Regions from separate parts of the Rhodoferax sp. SPJ21 genome, predicted to be linked through region 1. Evidence: predicted binding sites of a transcription regulator. Region 1 holds the regulator's gene; each other region holds the start of a gene.

Region 1 (4,150 bases):
CTGATCGTCAGCTACGACACCACCCGTGGCGAGCCCCGCGGCTCCCGTTCGCGCAAGGCCGACCCCGCGGCCCTGGGCCTGGGTTCTTGCGTGGACTGCACGCTGTGCGTGCAGGTCTGCCCCACCGGTATCGATATCCGCGAGGGCTTGCAGTACGAATGCATAGGCTGCGCCGCCTGCGTGGATGTGTGCGACGGCGTGATGGACAAGATGGGCTATGCCCCTGGCCTGATCCGCTTTGCCACCCAGAACGGCATGGCCCAGGGCTGGTCGGGCCGGCAGATACTGCGGCGCGTGCTGCGGCCCCGGGTGCTGGTTTACGGCACGGTGCTGCTGGTATTGACGCTGGCGCTGCTGGGCAGCCTGTTGACGCGTACCCCGCTGAAGGTGGATGTGGTGCGTGACCGCGCGGCGCTGTCGCGCATCGTGTCCGGTGGCCAGCTGGAAAACGTGTACCGCCTGCAGGTCATGAACGCCAGTGAAGTGCCGCAGCGCTACCGCCTCACGGCCCATGGGCTGGATGGGCTGGTGCTGGCCTCGGACGAATGGGTGGACGTGGAGCCGGTGGCTTCGCGCTGGGTGGCGGTGCGCCTGCACATCCCCTACGGTTCGGTTGAACCGGGCTCCTACCCGGTGTTCTTCGACATCCAGACGGCGGATGGAAGCACCAAGGTGTCGGAAAAGTCCACGTTCTTTGTTCCCCGCTGAAAATAACTCCAGGAGACTGCCATGCCCTCTCACACATCTACCACGCCGGTGCCGCTGCCATGGTGGCGCTACGGCTATGTCTGGTTGGTGATTTCCGGCCCGCTGGCCGTGGTGGTGGCGGCGCTGGTCTCGGGCTGGATCGCCGTCCGCCAGCAGGACCCGGTGCTGGCCCAGGACTACTACCGTCAGGGGCTGGAGATCAACAAAACCCTGGCCGCCCAGGGCCCGCTGGCGCCGGCCGAGCAGGGGCGCAACCATGCTGCGTCGCCACCCGGCTCGGTGCGTACCAAGTAGCCGGAGGGCACCATGCAAATCTTTAGGGTAGTAAGCGTTGTGTGGCCCGCTTTTTTGGGCGCGTGCATGCTGGAGATGCTGGTGTTTGCGGTGGTCGATCCCTACAGCCTGCAGTGGCTGGGGCAGCCGCTGCCTTTGTCACGCCAAGGCGTGTACAGCCTGGCGTTCTTTGCGTTTTGGGCGGTGGCGGTGCTGGTGGGGTGTCTGACGCTGCTGGTGGGCCAGCCGGTGACGGTGCCTACAGACAGGGCTGAAGATTGACGATGCGCTTGAGCGCTTCGGTGTCCAGGATGCGGATGTGGCGCTGCTTGACTTCCACGATCTGGTCGTCCACAAACTTGGAGAAAGTGCGGCTCACGGTTTCCAGCTTCAGGCCCAGGTAGCTGCCAATCTCTTCGCGGGTCATGCGCAGGATGAGCTCGGACTGCGAAAACCCGCGTGCATGCAGGCGCTGCACCAGGTTCAGCAAAAAGGCCGCCAGGCGCTCTTCGGCACGCATGCTGCCCAGCAGCAGCATCACACCGTGCTCGCGCACGATCTCGCGGCTCATGATCTTGTGCACATGGCGCTGCAGCGAGTTGACCTCGCGCGAAAGCTCTTCAATGCGGTGGAATGGCATCTCGCACACTTCGGCATCTTCCAGGGCCACGGCGTCGCAGGTGTGGTGGTCGTTGACGATGCCGTCCAGGCCGATGATTTCGCCGGCCATTTGAAAGCCGGTGACCTGGTCGCGGCCATCTTCGGTGGTGACGGTGGTCTTGAAGAAGCCCGTGCGGATGGCGTACAGCGCCTTGAAAGTTTCGCCGTTGTGGAACAGCGCCGTGCCGCGCAGCACCTTTCGGCGCACCGCGACCAGATCGTCAATGCGCTCTAGCTCTTCTTTGTTTAAGCCTAAGGGCATGCACAGCTCACGCAGATTGCAGTTCGAGCAGGCAACTTTGATGGCGACAGGGTTCATGCGCAGAGTATGGGCTGATTCAAAAAGGAAGGGGCTTTTAAGAACTTATATTGTGTGCAGAAGTATCTGAAACCAGATTGATGTAGGTCAAAGAAGCGGGCAAGGCTTCGCGGCACATTCCAGTCATGCAACCTGACTGCCTGCCATGACCCGAGTTTTGCCCGAATTGTTACGCCGTTTTGACGTGCCTGGGCCGCGCTACACATCCTATCCCACCGCTGACCGGTTCGTCGAGGCCTTCACCTGCGAGGACTATGGCCGCGCCCTGCAGCAGCGCAACCAGGGGGCAGCCGCGCTGAGCCTGCCCTTGTCGCTGTACGTGCACATCCCGTTTTGCGAGTCGCTGTGCTACTACTGCGCCTGCAACAAGATCATCACCAAGCGCCATGAGCGCGGCGCCTCCTATCTGCGCTACCTGGAGCGCGAAACCGCCCTGCACACTGCCCAGCTGGGCGAGCGGCGCAACGTCAGCCAGCTGCACCTGGGCGGCGGCAGCCCCACATTTTTGAGTGACGACGAGCTGGCCCAGCTGATGGCCATGTTGCGCCGCCACTTTGTGCTGACACCTGGCGGTGAATACTCCATCGAGGTAGACCCCCGCACGGTGGATGCCAAACGCCTGCAAGCTTTGGCCACCCTGGGCTTCAACCGGCTCAGTTTCGGAGTGCAGGACTTCGATGCCGATGTGCAAAAAGCGGTGCACCGCGTCCAGCCCGCGCAGCAGGTGTTCGAGTTGGTGGAGGTGGCCCGCACGCTGGGCTTTGAGTCCATCAATGTGGACCTGATTTACGGTCTGCCCCGGCAGACGCCTGCCTCGTTTGCGCGCACGCTGGAGCAGGTGGTAGAGCTGCGGCCTGACCGCATTGCCCTGTACGCCTATGCCCACCTGCCCGAGCGCTTCAAGCCCCAGCGCCGCATCCTGGGCGCGGAGCTGCCGGCCGCGGCGGACAAGCTGTCCATGCTGTCACAGGCTTTTGACGCCTTTCTGGAGGCCGGCTATGTCTACATCGGCATGGACCACTTCGCCCTGCCCAACGACGCGCTGGCCATTGCCCAGCGGCAGGGCCGGCTGCACCGTAACTTCCAGGGCTACAGCACCCAGCCTGATTGCGATCTAGTGGGCCTGGGCGTGTCCGCCATAGGCCGCATAGGCGCCACCTACAGCCAGAACGCCAAGACCCTGGAGGAATACTGTGACCGTATCGACCAGGGCCAGCTGCCGGTGGTGCGTGGCCTGGCGTTGAACCGCGACGACCTGGTGCGCCGCGCCATCATCATGGGCCTGATGTGCCAGGGCGAAGTGCAGTTCGAATCCATAGAGTTGGCTTTCCTGGTGGACTTCAAGCAGACTTTCGCCGCCGAGCTGGAGGCTCTGCAGCCCTTGGTCGAGGCCGGCCTGGTGCAGCTGGATGCCAGTGGCATCCGCGTCACCGCCACCGGTTGGTTCCTGGTGCGCGCGGTGGCCATGGTGTTTGACCGCTACCTGCAAGCCGACCGCAACCGCGCCCGCTTCTCCAGAATTATTTGACCATGCAAACCGGCCTGGCCTGGACCGCGCTGCTCATGGGCCTGGCCGGTGGCCCGCACTGTGCCGCCATGTGCGGCGCGGCGTGCGGGGGGCTAGGTCGATTGGCGAGCGCGCGCAGACCCTGGCTGGGCATGCTGCAGCTGCAGGCCGGGCGTCTGGGGGGGTACAGCCTGGCGGGTGCGTTGGCCGCCTGGGCGGTGGACAACCTGGCCTGGTTGACGCGCCAATCGGCTGCGTTGCAGCCGGTGTGGACCCTGTTCCATGTGGCGGTGTTGGTCTGGGGCGGGACCTTGCTGGTGTTGGCGCGCCAGCCGGTGTGGGTGGACGGCATGGGCCGCAAGCTGTGGGCGCGCCTGCGGGCCAGCTCCGGCGGGTATGGCTGGGCCTTTGGCGTGGGCGCAGCCTGGGCCTTCATGCCCTGTGGCCTGCTGTATTCGGCCCTGTTGGTGGCGGCCTTGAGCGGCGGGCCGCTGATGGGGGCCGTATGTATGGCCTTGTTTGCCGCAGGCAGCGCCATCACCCTCATGGCCGGCCCCTGGCTGTGGCTGCGGCTGCAGGCCTGGCGCAGCCCTACGCGCAAGGAATGGGGTATGCGCGCGGCAGGCGGCGCCCTGGTGGCCGTGGCTTTATGGGCCGTGGTGCACGACTTGGACCCACGGGTG
Region 2 (4,150 bases), 250 kb from region 1:
TGCTGTGGCAGTGTGGGAGCTGTATTTTGCGACTACGCCACTCCCGCCGTGCACGGCGCTGGTCAGCTAAATGACTTGACCAGCGAATCCAGCAAAACTTTGGGTGAGTGGTCGTGCCGTGTGACTGGTGGCACAGCGCGTTGCACGTTCAGCAGTTGGTATACCGCCATCTGTGCTGCGCGTACCGAATACTCCACGGTAAAGACCACGTCGTCGGGGATTTCGACAAACTGGCTTACGAAAGCCAGGTTGTGCGAACAAAGTGGCACGGGCAAGGGGCGGTCGGACTTGGCGCGTGGCATGAACATGCTGGTGATGTAGGGCATGCGGCAGGGCACGCAGTTGGCGCCGATTAAAACCTCTGGGTCGAAGTTCAGGTGGCCGCGTAACTCTTGCAGTATCTCGGCTCCGCTGCATTCGCTCAGGGGTTTGGCGACAAAGTCGCCGATGCGGTCAGGCTGCAGCGCGTAGCCCCAGAATACCTGTTGGTCCGCAGGCTGGTTGCGAAAATGCGGCTGGTGGTAGAGCACGATAGACATCTGCCAGCGCGAGTCCTTGAAGGTCACCAGCCCTCCCGTGCCGGCGGTATTGCCTGAAAACGTCTCCATGCGGTCAAAGAATGCTGGCTGCGTGCAGGTCACCGTAAACGAGGCCCAGTAGGATTCGCTGACGCTGCTGTTGAACGCCGCTGGGTTGCCAAACTCGGGCCGGCCGCGCGCAATCTTTTCCCACAAGGCCCAGCCATGGCTATCTGCCTTGGTGAGCTGGGGCGCGGGTGCATCCATGGAGCCTGTGCTGGAAGCATCGGTCATCGACGCATTTTGAAAAAACACCAGGTCATCGGCTTCGACGGCAAGCTGCCGCACGCCTTGGGCATTTTGCAGTGTCATGCCTTGCACATGGACCTTGCTCGCAGCATCGTGCAGGTCGAGGTCGGTGACCGTCGTGCCATGCTCGAAACGCACACCTTGTTCGCGCAACCAGGACACCAGCGGTTGCACGATAGAGTCGTTCTGGTTGTAGACGGTGCGCTTCACGCCGGCCAGCGACGCGATGCGCGGGAACTCGTTCATAAAGCGGTGCAGATAGCGCTTGAGCTCAACGGCGCTGTGCCAGGGTTGGAAGGCGAACGTGGTTTGCCACATCCGCCAAAAATTGGTTTGAAAGAAGGGCGGTGAAAGCCAATCGGTGATGCGGCTTGTGCCAAGGACATCTTCCGATGTCTCGACCAGTTTGAGCAGTTCGATGCGGTCCGCGTTAGTGAAGCCCATGCTCGAAACGTCTTGCTTGAAGCGGTTGTGGTCTACCAAGCGCGCACGCGAGTGGGCGGGGTGCGCCTGGTTGAAGCGCACGGTCTCGCTGTAGATCGATTCACCCGGGTGATCGAGCGACGGTATCGTCTTCAATAAATCCCACAGGCATTCATAGTGGTCGGTGGTGAGCATGCGGCCGCCGCGCAGCGAGTAACCCGACTCGGGTCGGAGGGCTGCATCCAGGCTGCCGCCCAGCAGCGGCGTGCTCTCGAAAATGGTGATCTGCGAGCCGGGGACTTTTGCATCGCGGACCATGAACGCGGCCCCTGCGAGGGATCCAATACCGCCGCCGAAAAAATATGCTTGCATACCCATGCTTCCTTTTTTGACAAGGAATCATGCTAGCCAGGGTGGGCACCAGATCCATTGACCAAGGTCAAGCAATGCGGCCAGGTAGACGTCACTGGGGCTTTTGAATGCGCTTGCGTTCTCCTGCTGCTCAAAGCTGGCGAACAGAATGTGGCAGATTTTCGAATTCGACAGTTGTATGGCGAAGGCCCTGATGAATGCGGGTGTCAGGACAGTGCGCGGTCCAGATGTGTGTAGCCGCCGTCTACGAAGATCCATTGTCCGGTGGTGTGGGACGACGCGTCGGACAGCAGGAAGACCGTCATGCGTGCAAGCTCTTCCGACGTAGTCATGCGGTGGCCCAGCGGAATCTTGGCCGTGATGGAGGCCAGCTTTTCAGTGGCATTGTCAAAGCTGCTGATCCAGCGCTCGTATAGCGGCGTCATCACCTCGGCGGGTATGACTGCATTCACCCGCACGCCGTCGTTTAGCAGGGCGGCGGCCCACTCGCGCGTCAGCGAAAGCTGCGCACCTTTGGACGCGCAATAGCCGCTGGTATTGCCCTGGCCCGTGATGGCGGTCTTGGACGAGACGTTCACGATGGCACCCTTGGACGCCTTCAGATGCGGCACGCAGTAATGCGCCATCACGTAGTAGTGGATCAGGTTGCGTTCCAGTGAACCGACAAAAGCATCGCGCCCTGCCTCCAAACCAATGCTGTCGTTGACGCCTGCGTTGTTCACCAGGCCGTCTAGGTGGCCAAACCGTTCCAGCGTTTGGGCCACGGCGGACTTGCATGCCGCATCGTCCAACAGTTCGACTTGCAAGAAGGCATGCGGGTACTTGCTTATCTGCGCGGAGAAATCGGCGGTCATGGGGCTCTTACCCAGGATCACCGGAATGGCGCCTTCCTGAGCCAGTGTGAGCGATATGGCTGCGCCTATGCCGCTGGCACCACCGGTCACGATCACCACTTTGTTTTTCAGATGCAAATCCATGCGCGTTCCCTATTCATTTATTGTTGAGCCGCTGCATGGCAGCGGCAGGCATTGCCCTGCATCAGGCCGTGGCACGGGCCTTGGGCTTGAATTGGTATTCTTGTAACGAGGCTGCTTTCATCTCGATGGAGAAGCCTGGCGCCTGAGGGGGCATATAGGCCGCGTTCTGGATCACGCAGGGCTCCAGGAAGTGCTCGTGCAGGTGGTCCACGTATTCGATGACGCGTCCCTCTCGGGTGCCGGCAATGCACAGGTAGTCGATCATGGACAAGTGCTGCACGTATTCACACAGGCCTACGCCACCCGCATGCGGGCACACCGGTAAGTTGTACTTGGCGGCCATCAGCATCACGGCCAGGATTTCGTTCACGCCGCCCAGGCGGCAGGAGTCGATCTGCACCACGTCGATGGCGCCACGCATGATGAGTTGTTTGAAGATGACGCGGTTTTGGCACATCTCGCCGGTGGCGACCTTGACCGGGTGTACACCTTCGCGGATCACACGGTGGCCTTCGATGTCGTCCGGGCTGGTCGGCTCTTCAATGAACCAGGGTTTGGCAAACGCCAGCTCGCGCACCCACTCCACGGCCTGGTTGACTTCCCAGACCTGGTTGGCGTCAATCATCAGGTGGCGGTCTGGCCCCAGCGCTTCGCGGGCAATACGCAGGCGGCGGATATCGTCGGCCTTGTCGCGACCCACCTTGAGTTTGATGTGGTTGAAGCCCGCGTCGGTGGCCTCTTTGCAGAGGCGGCGCAGCTTGTCATCGTCATAACCCAGCCAGCCGGCCGAGGTGGTGTAGCAGGGGTAGCCTTCACGCTCCAGCGTGGCCCAGCGCTCTTCCTTGCCCACAGCTTGCTTCTTCAGCAGCGCCAGCGCTTCTTCGGGCGTGATGCAGTCGGTGATGTAGCGGAAATCGATGAGTTTGACAATTTCTTCCGGGCTCATGCGCGAGACCAGCTTCCAAACCGGCACGCCTTTTTGCTTGGCCCAAAGGTCCCAAACCGCATTGACCACGGCACCGGTGGCCAGGTGGATGGCGCCCTTATCTGGGCCAATCCAGCGCAGCTGGCTGTCGGATGTGATGTAGCGCCAGAAGCGGCCCATATCCTCGGCGACCCAGTCCATGTCCAGGCCGACCACCAAGTGGCGCATGGCTTCAATGGCGGCACAACATATCTCGTTACCCCGGCCAATGGTGAAGGTCAGGCCGTGGCCTTCCAGGCCGGGTTGGTCGGTTTCCAGAATGACGTAGGCCGCAGAATAGTCCGGGTCCGGATTCATGGCATCCGAGCCATCCAGGTGTTGCGATGTAGGGAAGCGCACGTCCAGGACGCGCAAATTGGTGACTTTGCTCATGTCAGGCTTGTCCGGTGACTCATGTTTGGGTGTCTAGGCCGTCAATGCCCAGGTAGATGGATTGCCTAGCGCGAGAGTGCTTGGGAGGGTTGCCTCCTGCACATATCGGCCAGGGGGGCCTAGAGGTTGGTAACGTAAGCGGTTCACTATGCCTCCCCCGGGCAGAAAAATGGACAAGGGATGCCCCCGCATCC
Region 3 (4,150 bases), on a different contig from region 1:
CAGCAGGGTGGCCAGCTCCAGCGTGGCCCCGGTGCGGTAGGGAATGTCGTAGACGATGACCGGCACTTCGGATGCATCGGCCAAGGCGGTGAACCACTGCAGCAGTCCGGCCTGCGAGGGGCGGATGTAGCAGGGTGCGGCCAGCAGCAGGCCGGCGATGCCCTGGCGGCTGGTGGCGGCCACGTTGTCCCGCATTTTGGGCAGGTGGTAGCCCGACAGGCCCATCACCACCGGCAGGCCCTGGGCGGCCATCAGCACCGTGTCCAGTACGGCTTGCTGTTCGTTGGCATCCAGCGCCGCCGCCTCACCGGTGGAGCCGCAGGCGACGAAGCCGGCAATGCCGCTGCCGCACAGGCTTTTCACCAGGCAGGTTAGCGCAGGGTGGTCTACCGCTCCGTGGTGGAACGGGGTGACCAGGGGAATCCACAGACCGGAAAAATCGCCAGAGAAATTGTTCGAAGCGCGCACACTGCATCCTTTGTTGACAACAGACCGATGGGGTAACCATCGTCAAAGGAGCGCGGGGCCGAAGGGGAGGGAGGTATCGGTTCCATCGCTCATCTGAGGACGGAACCGCAGCTCCGGTCAGACGAGCTGGGGTTTTTTAGCGGCACCGGCAGACACGCCGCCACGGCTGCGGGGCAGCAGTGTGGAGCGGAGTGGTGCGCGGGAAAGCATGCAGCTATTGTATTCAGTTCAGGTACTTGGGCCGCTCTTCCGGGTCTGGCATGTCGCTGGCCTGGGCATGTGCGCTGCCTGCCAGCTCATGGCCCTGGCCCCAGGCGGACAGGTGCAACGCGCTTTCCAGCAGCTGCACCAGGCCATGCACCAGCGGCGGCGCCAACTCGACCTGAAAGCCGCGTGCATTGTCCTGGTCCGGCAGCTGCTCGTTGAAGGCGATTTTGAGCGGGCCATTCGCCTCGGGGGTGATGTGTACTTCGGTGACTAGCAAAGGTTCTGTGCCCAGTGGCCAACTGGTGGGCAGGGCGGCGTCCTGGTAGGGGGTGGCGAAGTCGGCCTCTTGCAGCACGGCTTCGCGCTGGAAGTCGGCCAGAACTTTTTTGCTGACCTCGTCACGCTGCATGCCGCCCAGGTCGTCCTGGCGGGCTGTGTGCTCTACAACGGCGCGGTTCAAGGTGGGCCATAGCACCAGGGTCAGGCGGCGCGTCAGCCACAGGCGCATTTCCGTGCCTTCGCGGGTATTCACGCGCACCAGTATCCTGTCCTGCGCTTCCAGGTAGCGGACCGACAGCTGGTGGATGTTCATGGCGTCAATTTTAAGTCGGGGGGCGCGGCCTTGGCTTTTTGGCTGTGCTATCTATTTGATAGCTGCTGGCGTAAATAAATCGTGCGCCAGAGCTTGATTTTTATCAAATGCCAGTGAGTTTACGACGCTGCCGCACAGACGGTTGGTCTTGAAATCGGCCATATTCTCCTCAATTACCACGCAATTGGAGATCAAGATGCGACAAGACAAACTCACCACCAAATTCCAGGAAGCCCTGGGCGACGCACAAAGTCTCGCGCTGGGCGCTGACCACGGCTACATCGAACCGGCCCATGTGCTGGCTGCCATGCTGCGCCAGGACGACGGCCCGCAGGCTTTGCTGCAGCGTGCGGGCGTGAATGTGCCCAACCTGCTGGCCGCAGCAGAGGGTGCGCTGAAGAAGCTGCCCACGGTGCACGGCCAAGACCAGGTGCAGCCCAGCCGCGAGTTCGTGAGCCTGCTGCAGGGGGCTGAGAAGGAGGCCATCAAGCGCGGTGACCAGTTTGTGTCCAGCGAGTTGTTTTTGCTGGCGCTGACCGACAGCAAGTCTGACTTTGGCCAACTGGTGCGCGCCAACGGCCTGACCCGCAAATCGCTGGAAGCTGCGGTGGACGCCGTGCGTGGCGGTGACAAGGTTGACAGTGCCGATGCCGAAGGCCAGCGTGAATCCTTGAAGAAATACTGCCTAGATCTGACCGAGCGTGCCCGCATGGGCAAGCTGGACCCGGTGATTGGCCGCGACGACGAAATCCGCCGCGCCATCCAGGTGCTGCAGCGCCGTACCAAGAACAACCCGGTGCTGATCGGCGAGCCCGGCGTGGGTAAGACCGCGATCGTCGAAGGCCTGGCCCAGCGCATCGTCGCTGGCGAGGTGCCTGATTCGCTCAAAGGCAAGCGGGTGTTGTCGCTGGACATGGCTTCCTTGTTGGCTGGCGCCAAGTTCCGGGGTGAATTCGAAGAGCGCCTGAAGACCGTGCTGAAAGAGCTGGCCAAGGACGAAGGCCAGACCATCGTCTTCATCGACGAACTGCACACCATGGTGGGCGCCGGCAAGGCCGAGGGCGCGATGGATGCCGGCAATATGTTGAAGCCCGCGTTGGCGCGTGGCGAGCTGCACTGCGTGGGTGCCACCACCCTGGATGAGTACCGTAAATACATCGAAAAAGATGCTGCGCTGGAGCGTCGCTTCCAGAAGATTCTGGTGGGCGAGCCGACGGTAGAGGCCACCATCGCCATCCTGCGGGGCCTGCAAGAAAAGTACGAAGTCCACCATGGCGTGGACATTACCGACCCGGCCATCGTGGCTGCGGCCGAGTTGAGCCACCGCTACATCACCGACCGCTTTTTGCCCGACAAAGCCATTGATTTGATCGACGAGGCTGCGGCCAAGATCAAGATCGAAATGGACTCCAAGCCCGAGGTGATGGACAAGCTGGACCGCCGGCTGATCCAGCTGCAGATTGAGCGCGAAGCCGTGCGCCGCGAGAAGGATGAATCTTCGATCAAGCGCTTCGGCCTGATTGAGGAAGAGATCGTCAAGCTGCAAAAGGAAATCGCCGATTACGACGAAATCTGGCAGTCTGAAAAAGCCCAGGCCCAGGGCAGCGCCCATGTGCGCGAAGCCATCGACAAGCTGAAGTTCCAGATCGAAGAGCTGACCCGCAAGGGCGATTTCAACAAAGTGGCCGAGCTGCAATACGGCAAGCTGCCCGAGCTGGAAAAGCAGCTCAAGGAAGCGCAGGACAAGGAGTCCAACAAGGGCGTAGCCAGTGCGCCTCGCCTGCTGCGCACCCAGGTCGGCGCAGAAGAAATCGCCGAAGTGGTGGCGCGCGCCACCGGCATCCCGGTCAGCAAGCTGATGCAGGGCGAGCGCGACAAGCTGCTGCAAATGGAGGTCAAGCTGCACGACCGTGTGGTGGGCCAGGACGAGGCCATCACCGCCGTGGCGAATGCCATCCGCCGCTCGCGCGCCGGCTTGAGCGACCCGAACCGGCCTACTGGCTCCTTCCTGTTCCTCGGCCCCACGGGCGTGGGCAAGACCGAGCTGTGCAAGGCACTGGCGGGCTTTATGTTCGACTCGGAAGACCACCTGATCCGCATCGACATGAGCGAGTTCATGGAGAAGCATTCGGTGGCCCGCCTGATCGGCGCGCCGCCCGGCTATGTGGGCTACGAGGAGGGCGGCTACCTGACCGAGGCCGTGCGCCGCAAGCCTTACAGCGTGCTGCTGCTGGACGAGGTCGAGAAGGCGCACCCGGATGTGTTCAACGTGCTGTTGCAGGTCCTGGACGATGGTCGCCTGACGGATGGTCAGGGCCGCACCGTGGACTTCAAGAACACGGTGATTGTGATGACCAGCAATATTGGTTCGCCCATCATCCAGACCATGGTGGGCAAGGACTACGACGAGATCAAGGACGCAGTGCAGGACGAGCTGAAGAACTACTTCCGCCCCGAGTTCCTGAACCGCATCGACGAAACCGTGGTGTTCCATGCGCTGGACGCGAAGAATATCGAAGCCATTGCCGCAATCCAGATCAAGGTGCTGGAAGCCCGCTTGGCCAAGATGGACCTGACGCTGCAGGTATCGCCTGCCGCAATTGCCGAGCTGGCCAAGGTGGGCTTCGACCCGGTGTTTGGCGCACGGCCGCTGAAGCGTGCGATACAGCAGCGGATTGAGAACCCGCTGTCCAAGTTGCTGCTGGAGGGCCGTTTTGCGCCCAAGGATGTGATCCCTGTGGACGTGGACCCGATCCAGGCGCCGGGTCAGTTCAGCTTCGGCAAGGTGGCCGCTTGATGGGGCAGTTTGTCTGGCGGCTCTTTGTGTGGATGCTGGCGCTGGTTTTCATCGCCAGCGCTTTGCTGGTGCTGTCAGGCATTGCG

The links. The regulator FNR, encoded in region 1, switches genes on or off when oxygen is low (the NO sensors DNR and NnrR bind a similar motif). The targets are predictions, from matches to a motif close to TTGATNNNNATCAA.
Region 2: the regulator FNR is predicted to act here: its motif matches at 1,680-1,693, upstream of AC4BBN_RS06120 (oleate hydratase).
Region 3: the regulator FNR is predicted to act here: its motif matches at 1,361-1,374, upstream of clpB (ATP-dependent chaperone ClpB).

Annotation. Positions count from the first base shown of each region.
Region 1 is NZ_JBYZMO010000001.1:1,593,716-1,597,865, reverse strand. Features, by position in the region: gene ccoG (cytochrome c oxidase accessory protein CcoG) at 1-708, shown strand, start outside; gene AC4BBN_RS07320 (FixH family protein) at 730-1,002, shown strand; gene AC4BBN_RS07315 (hypothetical protein) at 1,015-1,263, shown strand; gene fnr (fumarate/nitrate reduction transcriptional regulator Fnr) at 1,241-1,960, opposite strand; gene hemN (oxygen-independent coproporphyrinogen III oxidase) at 2,106-3,488, shown strand; gene AC4BBN_RS07300 (sulfite exporter TauE/SafE family protein) at 3,491-4,150, shown strand, end outside.
Region 2 is NZ_JBYZMO010000001.1:1,342,135-1,346,284, reverse strand. Features, by position in the region: gene AC4BBN_RS06120 (oleate hydratase) at 63-1,622, opposite strand; gene AC4BBN_RS06115 (L-fucose dehydrogenase) at 1,829-2,599, opposite strand; gene AC4BBN_RS06110 (L-fuconate dehydratase) at 2,661-3,956, opposite strand.
Region 3 is NZ_JBYZMO010000003.1:630,507-634,656, reverse strand. Features, by position in the region: gene AC4BBN_RS18215 (dihydrodipicolinate synthase family protein) at 1-468, opposite strand, end outside; gene AC4BBN_RS18210 (hypothetical protein) at 692-1,267, opposite strand; gene clpB (ATP-dependent chaperone ClpB) at 1,464-4,064, shown strand; gene AC4BBN_RS18200 (hypothetical protein) at 4,064-4,150, shown strand, end outside.